4 regions of the Paenibacillus sp. JJ1722 genome follow, and region 1 is predicted to be linked to each of the others. Evidence: riboswitches for the same ligand, from Rfam matches in the RefSeq annotation. Region 1 holds a riboswitch; each other region holds the start of a gene.
The links. A riboswitch is a leader RNA that binds a small molecule or an ion and turns the genes downstream of it on or off. The one in region 1 is predicted to bind cyclic di-AMP.
Positions count from the first base shown of each region.

Region 2: linked by a shared signal. The riboswitch ahead of ACM1ND_RS21620 (TrkH family potassium uptake protein) and the one ahead of ACM1ND_RS06865 (hypothetical protein) in region 1 are both predicted to bind cyclic di-AMP.
Region 3: linked by a shared signal. The riboswitch ahead of ACM1ND_RS00140 (3D domain-containing protein) and the one ahead of ACM1ND_RS06865 (hypothetical protein) in region 1 are both predicted to bind cyclic di-AMP.
Region 4: linked by a shared signal. The riboswitch ahead of ACM1ND_RS14355 (3D domain-containing protein) and the one ahead of ACM1ND_RS06865 (hypothetical protein) in region 1 are both predicted to bind cyclic di-AMP.

Region 1 is NZ_CP182500.1:1,544,963-1,548,224, forward strand. Features, by position in the region: tRNA gene ACM1ND_RS06855 (tRNA-Leu) at 1-27, shown strand, start outside; gene ACM1ND_RS06860 (glutathione peroxidase) at 174-659, opposite strand; cyclic di-AMP (ydaO/yuaA leader) riboswitch at 1,126-1,298, shown strand; gene ACM1ND_RS06865 (hypothetical protein) at 1,414-1,809, shown strand; gene ACM1ND_RS06870 (potassium-transporting ATPase subunit F) at 1,993-2,070, shown strand; gene kdpA (potassium-transporting ATPase subunit KdpA) at 2,222-3,262, shown strand, end outside.
Region 2 is NZ_CP182500.1:4,861,911-4,865,172, forward strand. Features, by position in the region: gene ACM1ND_RS21615 (potassium channel family protein) at 1-556, opposite strand, end outside; gene ACM1ND_RS21620 (TrkH family potassium uptake protein) at 654-1,994, opposite strand; cyclic di-AMP (ydaO/yuaA leader) riboswitch at 2,404-2,556, opposite strand; gene ACM1ND_RS21625 (CPBP family intramembrane glutamic endopeptidase) at 2,818-3,262, shown strand, end outside.
Region 3 is NZ_CP182500.1:29,071-32,332, forward strand. Features, by position in the region: gene ACM1ND_RS00135 (TatD family hydrolase) at 1-705, shown strand, start outside; cyclic di-AMP (ydaO/yuaA leader) riboswitch at 907-1,189, shown strand; gene ACM1ND_RS00140 (3D domain-containing protein) at 1,461-2,609, shown strand; gene rnmV (ribonuclease M5) at 2,756-3,262, shown strand, end outside.
Region 4 is NZ_CP182500.1:3,273,713-3,276,974, reverse strand. Features, by position in the region: gene ACM1ND_RS14365 (ABC transporter substrate-binding protein/permease) at 1-748, shown strand, start outside; gene ACM1ND_RS14360 (amino acid ABC transporter ATP-binding protein) at 735-1,457, shown strand; cyclic di-AMP (ydaO/yuaA leader) riboswitch at 1,692-1,860, shown strand; gene ACM1ND_RS14355 (3D domain-containing protein) at 1,867-2,535, shown strand; gene ACM1ND_RS14350 (polysaccharide deacetylase family protein) at 2,734-3,262, opposite strand, start outside.

The DNA of each region.
Region 1 (3,262 bases):
GTGGAGGTTCGAGTCCTCTCGACCGCATTATATGCAAGACTCAGTTAAAAAAGCATCCTGACACGGTTTACGTGAAGGGATGCTTTTTTTGTTAAGCATTTTTCGTTATATCCTTTAGCCACAGAAGCAACGGTAGACAATAGGTCATTTATTAACTGTGATAAAGAAGGATGTCAGTTTTGCTGCAAAAGCTTCTCTATATCTCCCGCCAGCTTATCTGGAGTGGTTTGCGGTGCATAGCGCTTAAATACGTTACCTTCTCGTGTAATTAAGAATTTAGTAAAATTCCATTTGATCGCTTTGGACCCTAATACCCCCGGAGCAGTTTGGGTCAGGTAACGAAATAAGGGGTGCGCTTGATCGCCATTGACATCTGTCTTGGCGAACATCGGAAAGGTAACACCATAATTGATCTGGCAAAACTCGGAAATCTCCTCGCTGGAACCTGGCTCTTGTTTGGCAAATTGGTTGCTGGGAAATCCCAAAATTTCGAGCCCCTGTTCATGGTACTGGTCATATAGCTCTTGTAGCGCTTTGTATTGGGGGGTTAACCCACATTTGCTGGCAGTGTTCACGATAAGCAGAACGTTCCCTTCATATGTGGATAACGGAATTTGTTTCCCTTGCAGGGTGTGCGCATCATATTCATAAACGGTCATAGTATCTCTCCTTATTCAATATTCAGCAATTAAATTGTAAGCAATTAAAATCGAGGTTGCAAGTTTTGAAAAGCTGTATCAAGCCTTTAGCCGCTGTAAAATCGTATTTTGTTCAAAACAGTAAATCGCACCGCAAATGGAGCGAATTAAGGTGTTTCTTCTTATAAAAGCGGGTTCAATCGGTGTTTAGCTGGTACATATAGCGTATTTTCTTCTCTTTTTACAAAAAAAGGCCAAAAACGCCCTACCCTACGCCAATATTGACATGCTTGTCATTTTCGAAAAGGGATGAAAAACAGAGATTGAAGGAGCTGTGAGAAGCATAGTTGCATTGTAAGCGCTATTATTAATATCCTAGGCTCTAAAGGCCGATTTATAACCCCGCAGTTGAGCTTTACAGTCTTCCATGCGCGGGTGTATGATTCAAGACGTAATTTCAAATTAACTTGAATGAAGCAACAACGAAATGTCTATAGCGCTGAATTTTGCAGTTGCAAAAGCGGGGGAACCAATCGAGATTGTACGGCTTCGGAAGCCGTGTGTCTCATGGGGTGAATTTTCAGGTCAAGTGCCAGAAATAGGGCGACTCTCACGTCCGAATCCGACAGCTAACCTCGTAAGCGTACAGGGAGAGGCAACAAACCGCCGTGTGCAGCCATGGTTTATTTTATCATGGATATGTAAGAAGCCGGAGGAAAGCCTTTTTCCTTCGGCTTCTTTTTGTTGTCTTTTTATACCGGGAGAGGAGCTACTGATGGAAGGTCGGTTAATTATTGTCACTGCACCGAATGAAGCGGGCAGAAGTTTTGTGAAATTGCTTATTTTCAAAAAATTGGCGTTTGCAGTTCTCACGAATAGCGCCCAGGAGGAACGACAGCTCAAAAAAATGGGTGTGGAGCACATTGTCCGCATCAATACCATGCAAGCAGGAAAATGGAATTTTCCAAAAAAAGAAATTGGTAGTGTGTATTTGTTCGAGAACAGCTTGAATCTGACGTGCCGTTTCCTGCAAATATGTCGGCCGCTAACATCGGAATCGATCTATGTTATTACGCACGGCTGTAATCCACAAGGAATTTATCGGGGATTGGGAGCGGATCATGTGATCTACACATTGAACGGAGAGGTGGGTTTTCTGCTGAACGGATAAGCACTTATAACATAGTTGTTTTATGATTTTATGATCAAATAAGAATGGCGATCTGAGGACCGATACGGAGGGTATAAACATGATGGATATATACATGCTGCTCGTCATGGCTGTGAGTTATGGAGTGATACTGCTGTTTGTACGCTGGTGTGATGCGCAGACCTCTAAAGGAGGACGAAGAGGATGATCGTTATACTTGGACTTACGGCTATTGTGTTTATGTATTTAATCTACGCACTCCTGAACCCTGAAAAGTTCTAATCAGCTATAGGGGATAGAGCGGGCGGGAACAACAGATCTGAATATTAAGCATCATAGGTAGCAGGTTTTCGCAAACGTGTGCACACGTTTGGTGCTCTGGAAGCAGGTCTGTTGTTCCAAACGCAGGAGCATTTTGAAGGAGGAATAAAGGATGGAGCTGCTTCAAATTGGAATTGTGATCGTCATATTGCTGCTCTTGGTAAAGCCAGTGGGCACCTATATGTATCATGTATTCTCGAATGAACCCAATCGGACGGATCGGATTTTTGGCGGAACAGAAAAGCTGATTTATAAGATAGTAGGATTGAAGAAGCTGGAGAGCATGCGTTGGACTACGTATGTTATGAGTTTCATTGCAACGAATGTCGTGCTTGTGGCGATCAGCTACTTGCTGTTGCGTTTACAGGGAATGCTTCCCGGTAATCCGGCTGGAAACAGTAATATGGAAGCATCACTAGCTTTTAATACGGTAATCAGCTTTATGACGAATACGAATCTCCAACATTATAGCGGAGAAAGCGGGCTTACGTATCTGACACAGATGGCGTTCGTCACGATGATGATGTTCACTTCGGCTGCTTCCGGTTTTGCGGTTGCTGCGGCTTTTATGAGAGGATTGACGCGGCGCGGTGAAGGGATGGGCAATTTCTTTCAAGATTTTATTAAAGCCATTATAAGGATTTTCCTGCCGCTGGCCTTTGTGCTTACGCTGGTGCTGGTTGGATTGAAGGTACCACAGACGCTACAGCCTACGGCGGATCTTACGACGCTGAGCGGAACACAGCAGCAGATTTCTATGGGGCCCATTGCTTCTCTGGAGTCCATCAAGCATTTGGGGACGAATGGAGGCGGTTATGCGGGAGCTAACTCTGCGCATCCTTTTGAAAATCCAAGTCCTTGGACGAACGTGCTGGAAATTTTGGCAATGTGGGTAATGCCGGCTTCGTTGCCGTATACCTTTGGACTGTTTGCCCGTAATCGTAAGCAGGGCTGGATTATTTTTAGCTCCATGATGGTATTGTTTCTTATTTTTCTATCTATTACGTACGTGTCTGAAAAGACAGGTAACCCGTTAATCCAGACACTGGGTGTGGATGCTTCTCAAGGAAGCATGGAAGGGAAAGAGGTTCGTTTCGGCATTGGACAATCGGCTTTATTCACTGCGGTCACAACAGCGGCAACGACAGGTTCG
Region 2 (3,262 bases), 2.8 Mb from region 1:
TACCGTTCGCCGTATGAAGCGCCACGACACTACAACCAAAGCGAGTACGGGCATTTAGCTCTGCTAGCGTTTTGCCATTCAGACATGCAGGTACATTGAGTTCCACAATACTGTATTCTTTGGACAACTCCAAATAATCGAGCAAATTAGGCGTGACTAGCTGATGAGCCACCCGGATACCCATATCCCGTTCTGGATAAATGATCCGGTCCACACCGAGCTTCTCTAACGCACGCCCGTGCAGCACAGATATGGCTTTGGCTACGACTTTTTTCACACCCAGCTCCTTCAGCAAAATGGCGGTCAGGATGCTTACCTGAATGTCATCACCAATAGCAACAATGCCGCAATCGAAATTACGGATGCCCAGTGATCGCAATGAGTCTTCATCGGTAGCGTCCGCCACGACAGTATGTGTCAACATCTCACTCATACTGTCCACCACATCCTCATTCCGGTCAATGCCTAGCACCTCGCACCCCATATCCACCAATTGCAAAGCCAGGCTTGAGCCAAACCGCCCCAAGCCAATAACTACAAACTGCTGCGTTTTCATATCTACTCGAAAACTCCCTTATCTGAATCAATTTCATAAATGAGGATTTTACAAAAATCCTGAAATAATTAAACCAACGAAATGAATATGAAATGATTCATCCTATAATCATTTTGCCTTCCGGATGACGATATAATTCTTTACCCTTTTTCGGCCCCAGTGCATAAGCTAGCGTGAGTGGCCCCAGTCTACCTGCAAACATCGTCAGGGTAATCACCAGCTTGCCTATGACTGTCAAATCAGGTGTAAGCCCTATCGACAGCCCCACCGTACCAAACGCAGACACCGTCTCGAACAAGATCATCAAAAAATGATGATCTTCGGTTGCCGACAAAATCATGGTCACCCCGATCACGAACAGCAGCCCCAGCAGTGTAATGGTCAAAGCCTTGTAAATTCGTCCCTGCGCAAGTCGGTACCTGAACAGCACAATATCTTCACGCCCCCGTAGCATCGAAATCACGGCTCCAATGAGCAGCGCGAATGTTGTGGTCTTAATCCCGCCTCCAGTAGAGCCAGGAGAAGCCCCGATAAACATGAGTATGATGATAAAAAACTGCGTAGCCTGCCGCAAGCCTGCAATGTCCAGTGTATTGGCACCTGCGGTACGAGGGGTTACGGACTGGAATAAAGATCCCAGCAGTTTCCCCCCCCAATCAAGCGAGCCAAGAGTCTTTGGATTCGTAAACTCAAATACAAAAATCACGAGCGTGCCGACTACAATCATAGCGCCCGTCATGCTGAGTACCACCTTAGTATGCAAGGACAGTCTCTTGCGCTTGCGATATTCTGCCAGATCCGACATCACTACAAAACCAATGCCGCCTGAAATAATCAGGAACATAGCTGTAAAATTAACAATCGGATCATATACATAACCTGTCAGGCTGCGAAAGTGCCCGAATAAGTCAAAACCAGCATTGTTAAACATGGAGATGGCATGCCAAATCCCAAAATAAATCGCCCTGCCTACAGGCATATCAAACGCCCAGCGAATCGCAAATATTGCAGCACATACGCCCTCAATGACCAGCGAGTACAGCAGCACCTTACGAATCAATCCGACAATTCCTTCGACAGAGGTCTGATTCATCGCTTCCTGTAAAATGAGGCGCTCCCGTAAGGAAATCCGACGTTTGAACACCAGCGCGATCAAGGTAGCCATAGTCATAAAGCCCAGGCCGCCGATCTGAATGAGCGCAACGATAACAACTTGACCAAAGGTTGTAAAAAAGGTCCCCGTATCCTTTACGACAAGCCCTGTAACACAGGTCGCGGAAGCGGCAGTAAACAAAGCGTCTATAAACGCAAGTGGCTTTCCTGTTGTATTGGAGATCGGCAGCATTAACAATAAACTACCTATTAGAATGATAATGGCAAAGCCCGCAACGAATATCTGCGGTGGAGAAAGCCGGAGCCAGCTTGCATTGGGATTCATCTATTCATCACTTCTCTCCTAATCCTTAAAACTATAAAAACAGTGATTTAATACGGTGTAAGCCCGCTACGCGTTCCATTTGATCTTCCGATCGTCGTTGCCCCTAATTTTTTTGATTTTTCCAAACCTTTAGTAACTATAATTAGCATTCCCTGAATACAGGAAGAATGCATGTCAAGCACTACTCTGCCCCCTGTGCTATTGGCGGGCAGCAGCGAAGGGAGCAGAATTGTTCTGAAGAAGCGAAGCGTTTGCCTTTATCTCCGGATTTTAACCATTAAAGGGGTTATACAATCAAAAAATCCGGGGATAACAGCAATCGGAAGAATAATCTGCACCCGCAGCGGTCTAACCAATCCAAACACTTTTATACACACAAAAATAGACACCGGAAAACCGAGTGCCTGACTTGGTTCCTGCTCATAGCCTACGAGGTTAGCTGACGGATTCGGGCAGCACAGTATGCCCTATTTACACATCCAATCCAGCAGGATCGGCTGTAAAATTCACCCCAGTAACATGGTTCCCCCGTTTTCCCATAGAAATTCGGCTCAACTGTATATCATTACCTATGTATTTCATAGGCATTGCCTCAAGATTATAATCCTTCTATATCCAGATCACAAAATCGATTTCGCCGAAAAAACGTGAAATTGGCTTTATTTTGCGAATGGGCATCGTTTAATCGCAGCTTATCTTATTTTATTAGAACTTTAAAGTGCTTTCACTCTATTTTCATGAATATCGCTGGTCTGTTGGCGGGAACCTGTGCAGTATGATATCTTTAATGGATGTTCTTATTTACAGATTAAGGAGGAAACTCATGAATCCTATCGGGAAACCGGTCGTGCTCACGGCCAACTTCAAAAAATTAGGCTTGCTGGGCGGGATTGGCCTGATTTGCTTTTTTATCTTTCAATTGCTTATTCCCTCGCTTAGCAATCCGAGTCCAGAATCAGTAATGAACGCAAAGGTCATCAGCAAACAAGAAGCGGTCATACACGCATTGGACTTTGCCCGCTCCGAGTTGGGCTATACTGAATCACAGCCAGAGGAGCCTGTCGTGACCTATCAGGCCGAAACAGATTTGTACGGTTATTTATCTAGAGAAAAACTGCTTCAACAGTACGACCGTACATGGAAGAAAAATTACCCTTACGAAACCTTTCGGGTTGATCTGCCTGAATCCTCAGCGAAAAGCAAACTGCAAATTCATGTGGATTTATCCACTGGGAAGGTCGTTAGCTTTAAACGGATCACCTCCAGTA
Region 3 (3,262 bases), 1.5 Mb from region 1:
ATATCACGTGCTGTCGAATCAGGAGTAACACGGATGATCAATATCGGATTTAATCGTGAGACCATTCCATCCACTATGAAATTGGCCGAGACGTATGATTTTATTTATGCGGCAGTTGGATGGCATCCGCAGGATGCTATTACAATGCAGGAGGGCGATCTAGAATGGATTGCATCGTTATGCAGTCATAAAAAGGTTGTAGCCATCGGAGAGATCGGTCTGGATTATTATTGGGATACATCACCGAAGGATGTGCAGCATCGGGTGTTTCGAAATCAAATTGGTCTGGCTCGTGAGCTCAAAATGCCCATTGTTATTCATAACCGGGATGCACATGAAGATATTGTTAGGATATTGCGCGAGGAAAAAGCGAGTGAGATTGGAGGAGTCATGCACTCCTTTTCGGGTAGCTGGGAGACAGCCAAAATGGTGCTGGATATGGGATTTCACCTTTCCTTCGGTGGTCCAATAACGTTCAAAAATGCCAAGCAGCCAAAAGAGGTGCTCGCACAGGTGCCGCTGGACCGTCTGCTCATTGAAACTGATGCTCCCTATCTGACGCCTCATCCGTTTCGTGGGAAGCGAAATGAGTCTGCACATGTGAGACTGGTAGCAGAGGCTGCAGCCCAAATCAAAGGGATTACAGTGGAGGAATTAGTGTCAATAACGACCCAAAATGCCCTGGAACGATTTGACATTCAATGAAAAAGTGAAGAAATCGATCAAAATAAAGAGATAGACGAAGCTAATCATGAATTTGTTGCAGGAAACTCGAGAATATTACAATATTTTAACCGAATATTTTAAAAAATGTACTTGAAACCTGCTTTACAACATGCATAGAAACAGGATATCATCTTTTCAGTGAATTGTTGTTTGAATGTAAACATCAACAAGTCATTTCATGAACCAGTCTCGCTGAGTCCCTTTTACAGGGAACGGGGGAACCGATATGGCTTACAGTACGTCCGGCATATGTGCAAGAAGGGAACGTCTCTTCCGCCAGCCGGCTCGACCGAAATTCTTTCCCCGGATGGGATTGAATAGGTGGAGGAGCCGTATTTCGATTTCTTTCTGGGTCTTCGGGGTGAATGTGAAGGCGACCGCCATGAGCGGTTGACCCAAGCTAGGGCGACTCTCTACGTCCGAACCCGACAGCTAACCCCGTAAGCGTAACAAGAGAGAAGCCATCTCGTGCATGAGTTTTCCCGCATATTCACACATGCCGGAAGCCACGAAAGAGCTCTCTAGTCTCTTTCTCTGGCTTTTTTTGTTGTGAATAAAAGAAAATCTGTCATCATACTGTGGTTAAACAGGGGAGGACAGCATGCCGCGAAGACGGGTACATGGTGCAGGACAGTCGCAGTTTGGGCTTGTCTTGTAGAAAATCTGTTATAGTCACGTCAAATCTCAACTATGTCTTACTCCAGACGGCGGGCTATGTAAGGAGGACGGAGGAAATGGGCATTTTCCAAAAAAAGGATACCCATGAGTCACGCTCATCCAGCATGTCTTACGTATTGCGTTGGAAGCAAGAGAATGTGCGCCAGGCTGCTTTGGTTGCTATTTTTCTAATCGCGCTAACGATTATGATTTCAATTCTGATGTACACGCAATCTAAAAAACAAGTCTTTTTTGTCATCGATGGCAAGGCGTCTGCGGTAGAAACCCGGGAATCCAAGCTTCAAGATTTGCTGAGCGAGCATTCCATTTCACTTCAGCCGCATGATACAGTTTCCATGCCGCTAAATGGAGCAATACAGGATGGCGATCGCGTAGTCATTAAACGTGCCAATCAAGTCAAAGTATCTTCAGGCAATGAGACGAAAAAGCTGTACACAACAGAAAATACAGTAGAAGGTGCCATTCGTACCTCGGGCTATAAATTATCATCAACGGATAAAGTTTATCCTGCGTTGGATGCCTCTGTTTCGTCTAACATGGACATAAAAATCGTCCGTGTGAAGAAACAGCAGGTCGAACAGAAAAAACAGGTGCCTTATCAGGTCATCAAAACGGCCGATCCGAGTCTTTATAAAGGCGATAATCGGGTCATTCAAAGCGGCAAATCGGGTGTGGTCGTCCAGCACGTTCAAAAGGTATATCATGATGGAAAGTTGGTATCCAAACAGCTGGTTAACAAGGAAGTTGCACAGAACCGTGTGGATAAAGTCATTGCAGTAGGAACGAAGAAAAAACCGGTCGTTCTGGCTGCTTCCGTCGGTCCCAATGATGCGGTTAAGGCAACAACGGTTAGTTCGGGCAGTGCTGTCCGTAAAGCAGGCGTCAATTTTAAATATAGCAAAGTTTTACAAAATGTCTCCATGACGGCGTATTCCTCACAGGAGCCAGGTATCGGTACACGTACTGCATCCGGCGCACGTGTCACGGAAGGACGCACCATCGCGGTCGATCCGAGTGTAATTCCAATCGGCTGGTGGGTGTATATCGAAGGGGTGGGCTTCCGCCGTGCGGAGGATACCGGTGGCGCGATTAAAGGCCACAAAATCGATGTGTATTATGAGAGTTTGAGCCGAGCCAACCAATTTGGTCGTAAGCACGGTAAAACCGTTTATGTTATCGGACCGGTAAAGCCTGAAATCAACTAAAACAGGTTGTGTATGTTGAGGGCAATGCGATAGTATTAACAACATAGTTATGCCATGCTAAGAAGAGGATATCCTCTTCTTATTTTGTTTTCAAAAGCAGGGAAAGATAAATATAGCTTGCTGTGTAGCAGTGGAGGGAAACGCAAATGATCAAGGAAGTGATCGTGGTAGAGGGCCGGGATGATACGGTGGCCATTCGCCGCGCTGTTGAAGCGGATACGATAGAAACTGGCGGCTCCGCCATTAATAAAATGACGCTGCGTAAAATTGCATTGGCGCAGGAGCGGCGGGGGGTCATCATTTTAACCGATCCCGATCATGCAGGGGAGCGCATCCGTAAGATTATCGCTTCCAAGGTACCCGGCTGCAAGCAGGCCTTTATACCCGAGGCAGAAGCGACGCGCAAAGGAGATATTGGCGTGGAGAATGCCTCACCGGAAGCGATCAGACACGCTCTTGCACGGGTCCATACGACAGTGGAAGGCGCCGACCCGCTGATTGAGTGGGCGGACCTGATTGATGCTGGACTCATCACCCACCCCAATGCTGCTGCACGCCGTATGGCCTTAGGGAATGTGCTGGGTATTGGTTATTGTAACGGAAAGCAGCTACATAAACGGCTCTCTGTATTTCAGATCAGCCGCGAGGAATTT
Region 4 (3,262 bases), 1.7 Mb from region 1:
GTTGGCTCGCCTGAAAGCAGACGGGTCGATTGAGAAGTTTTCCACGGAAGCGAGTGCACTTTCTGCGGATCGTCAGGTTTCTTCTAATAACATTGTAGATATTTTTTGGAAATACCGCAGTTTATACGCTACGGGTATCGGCTACACCTTGTTGCTGTCTGCGCTCGGAGTACTGTTCGGATTCATCATTGGTCTGATCATATCCTTGCTACGTATGAGTGGAGTACGCATCATTGAGTGGTTAGGTACCACTTATGTAGAGATACTGCGTGGCACACCTATGCTGGTGCAACTCATGATTATTCACTACGGGGTTGCTTTGACGCTGGGTGTCAATTTTACTCCACTCCAGTCTGGTATAATCACATTGTCTCTGAATAGCTCGGCATATCTGGCTGAAATTTTCCGTGCAGGTATCCAGGCAGTAGACCGTGGACAGATGGAGGCTGCCCGTTCATTGGGTATGGGACGAGGCAAAGCTATGCGTCATGTCATTTTGCCGCAAGCGTTTAAATCTATTTTGCCTGCTATCGGTAATGAGTTTATTACGATCATTAAAGAATCATCCATTATTTCGACCATTGGGATGGTGGATATTATGTATCAGGCCCAGGTCATTAAGAACATTACCTACGAAGGATTAAGTCCGTTCGTAATCGCAGCCGCTATTTATTTTGTAATGACATTCAGCTTGTCTAAGCTGCTGGGTTTATGGGAAAGGAAGTTGAGAGCCAGTGATCACCGTTAAACAACTGCGTAAATCGTTCGGCAAGAATGAGATTTTAAAAGGCATTGATATAGATATCGCCAAAGGTGAAGTCGTCGTCATCATCGGTCCCAGCGGTTCGGGGAAGAGTACGTTTTTACGTTGCATGAATCTGCTAGAACAGCCTACGGACGGGGAGATTTTGTTTGAGGGCGAGCCGATTACAGCTCGTGGTCATAATATTAATGTAACCCGGGAGAAGATGGGGATGGTGTTCCAGCATTTTAATCTGTTCCCGCATAAAACAGTGTTGCAGAACCTGACGCTTGCACCAACGCAGGTTAGAAGACAGTCAGGGAAGGAAGCGGAAAAAATTGCGCTAGAACTCCTGCGTACCGTAGGGCTTGAGGATAAGAAGAATACCTATCCGAACCAGCTATCCGGTGGTCAGAAGCAACGTATTGCGATTGCGCGTGCTTTGGCCATGCAGCCGCACGTAATGCTGTTCGATGAGCCGACTTCTGCATTGGACCCTGAAATGGTTGGAGAGGTTCTGGATGTAATGAAGAAGCTCGCCGAAGGCGGCATGACCATGGTAATCGTGACGCATGAAATGGGCTTTGCCCGCGAGGTAGGCGATCGAATCATCTTTATGGATAACGGTCAAATTGTGGAACAAGGTACACCAGAGCAGGTATTTGGTACTCCAAGCCATGATCGCACCCGTGATTTTCTTGCCAAAGTATTGTAAGAAAGTGCTGATATGAGCTATAAAAAAGCCCTCCGTTTGACGGAGGGCTTTTTCTTTTTTTGTCACCATTTCACCATATTTTCGTAACAAATATCGATTTCTTGGTGGCAAAATTGTAACGATTATAGTATGATGTTCAAGGTTCCCAACATTTTCATGCGGATAAGGTTACAAAATTGTGATATTATGCAGTAAGCCAAAACTTACCGGGACAGCATGCGGTTATGACAAACGCTGAATGCTGGGCCCAAACTATGGGAAGTGCGGGGGACGTAACAACGGCAGTCTTTCCGAAACGTCATAAGACGATATGGAATATGCCTAGGGGTGAATTGCACAAGCATAGGGCTTCTCCTGAGTCCGAATCCGACAGCTAACTTCGCAGGCATAACAGAGGAGGTACATATCTTTGAAACATCTAAAACATATTGGAAAAACCATGAAATTTGCGGTGCTTGCCGCAGCCATTGCAGGGCTGGCACAGACAGCTGGAGTAGCGGATGCTGCTTCGCTTCATACTGCCAAAGATGGCGATACCTTCTTTTTGCTTGCTCAACGTTATGGAGTATCAGTGGACGAGCTGACGAAGGCGAACCCAAACATTGCCTCTAACAATATATATGCAGGTCTGCAAATTAAGGTACCTGGTGAAAAAAGTGTGAATGTAGCTTCGGATTCGAAGCCGCAGCTTCTTACGGAGAAAGCACCAGCGAATGAGGGGCCAACGATTGAAGCGTGGGGCAAAACATTTAACTATAGCAAAATAGTTGACGTTAAGGCTACTGCGTATTCTGCCGCAGCCGATGAGAATGGTAAATGGGGAGCAGTGGACTACTACGGCAATCCGCTTAAACTAGGTACAATTGCGGTAGACCCGAACGTCATTCCGATGGGCACGAAAGTGCTGGTTACAGGCTATTCCCACCCAGGTTTGCCGGATCATTCTTTTGTAGCTGTCGCTCGCGATCAGGGCAGCGCCATTACAGGAAAACGGATTGATATCTTTATTCCTGGCAACAAATCATTTGTGAACGACTTTGGATTTCAAAATGTGAAGCTGTACGTTATTGATAAATAGCATTATACGTATATACGGTTTAATTAAACATAATATATATTATGTAAACTTAATGCCTGTATCCTACCGCATATAACTGGGTCAGACTCTTATCAGGTCCTATCCATAAAAAAGGCTGTCTTGACGAGCAGAAAACTTCTGCTGGTAAGACAGCCTTTTTACGTTGCTTTAGCTTGTAGCTCAATCCTAAACATATGGTTATTTCTGTTCCGATGTGTGGAGTAGCCGGGGGACTGTCACAAATTTGTAGCCCTTAGCTTTTAGAGAGTGAATTAGACCCGGCAGAGCTTGGACAGTGCCTTGCAAGTTGGAACTTTGACCTCCACCTGCGTGCATTAAAATAATAGAGCCAGGCCCAGTAGCTGGGATCACATTGCGCTGAATTTGTGTTTTACTTAGTCCCTTCCAGTCGAGAGAGTCTACATTCCAATTGACAATCATGTAGCCATGACGACGTGCCCACTGGATTTGAGGCTCCGTGATTTCACCGTAGGGTGGACGAATCAACTTGGGGCGAAAACCTGCGCTGGCTTGTAAAATACGTTCTGTTTTTGTAATCTGGTTGCGAAAGCGTTCTGGTGTGGCCTTCCTAAAATCCGGATGAGTATAGGAATGGTTTCCTATAGCATGGCCTTCACGGATAATACGGCGTATGATCCCCGGATGCTTTTCCGCACGGTGACCGACGATGAAAAATGTAGCTTTGATGCCATTGGCGTGTAATACG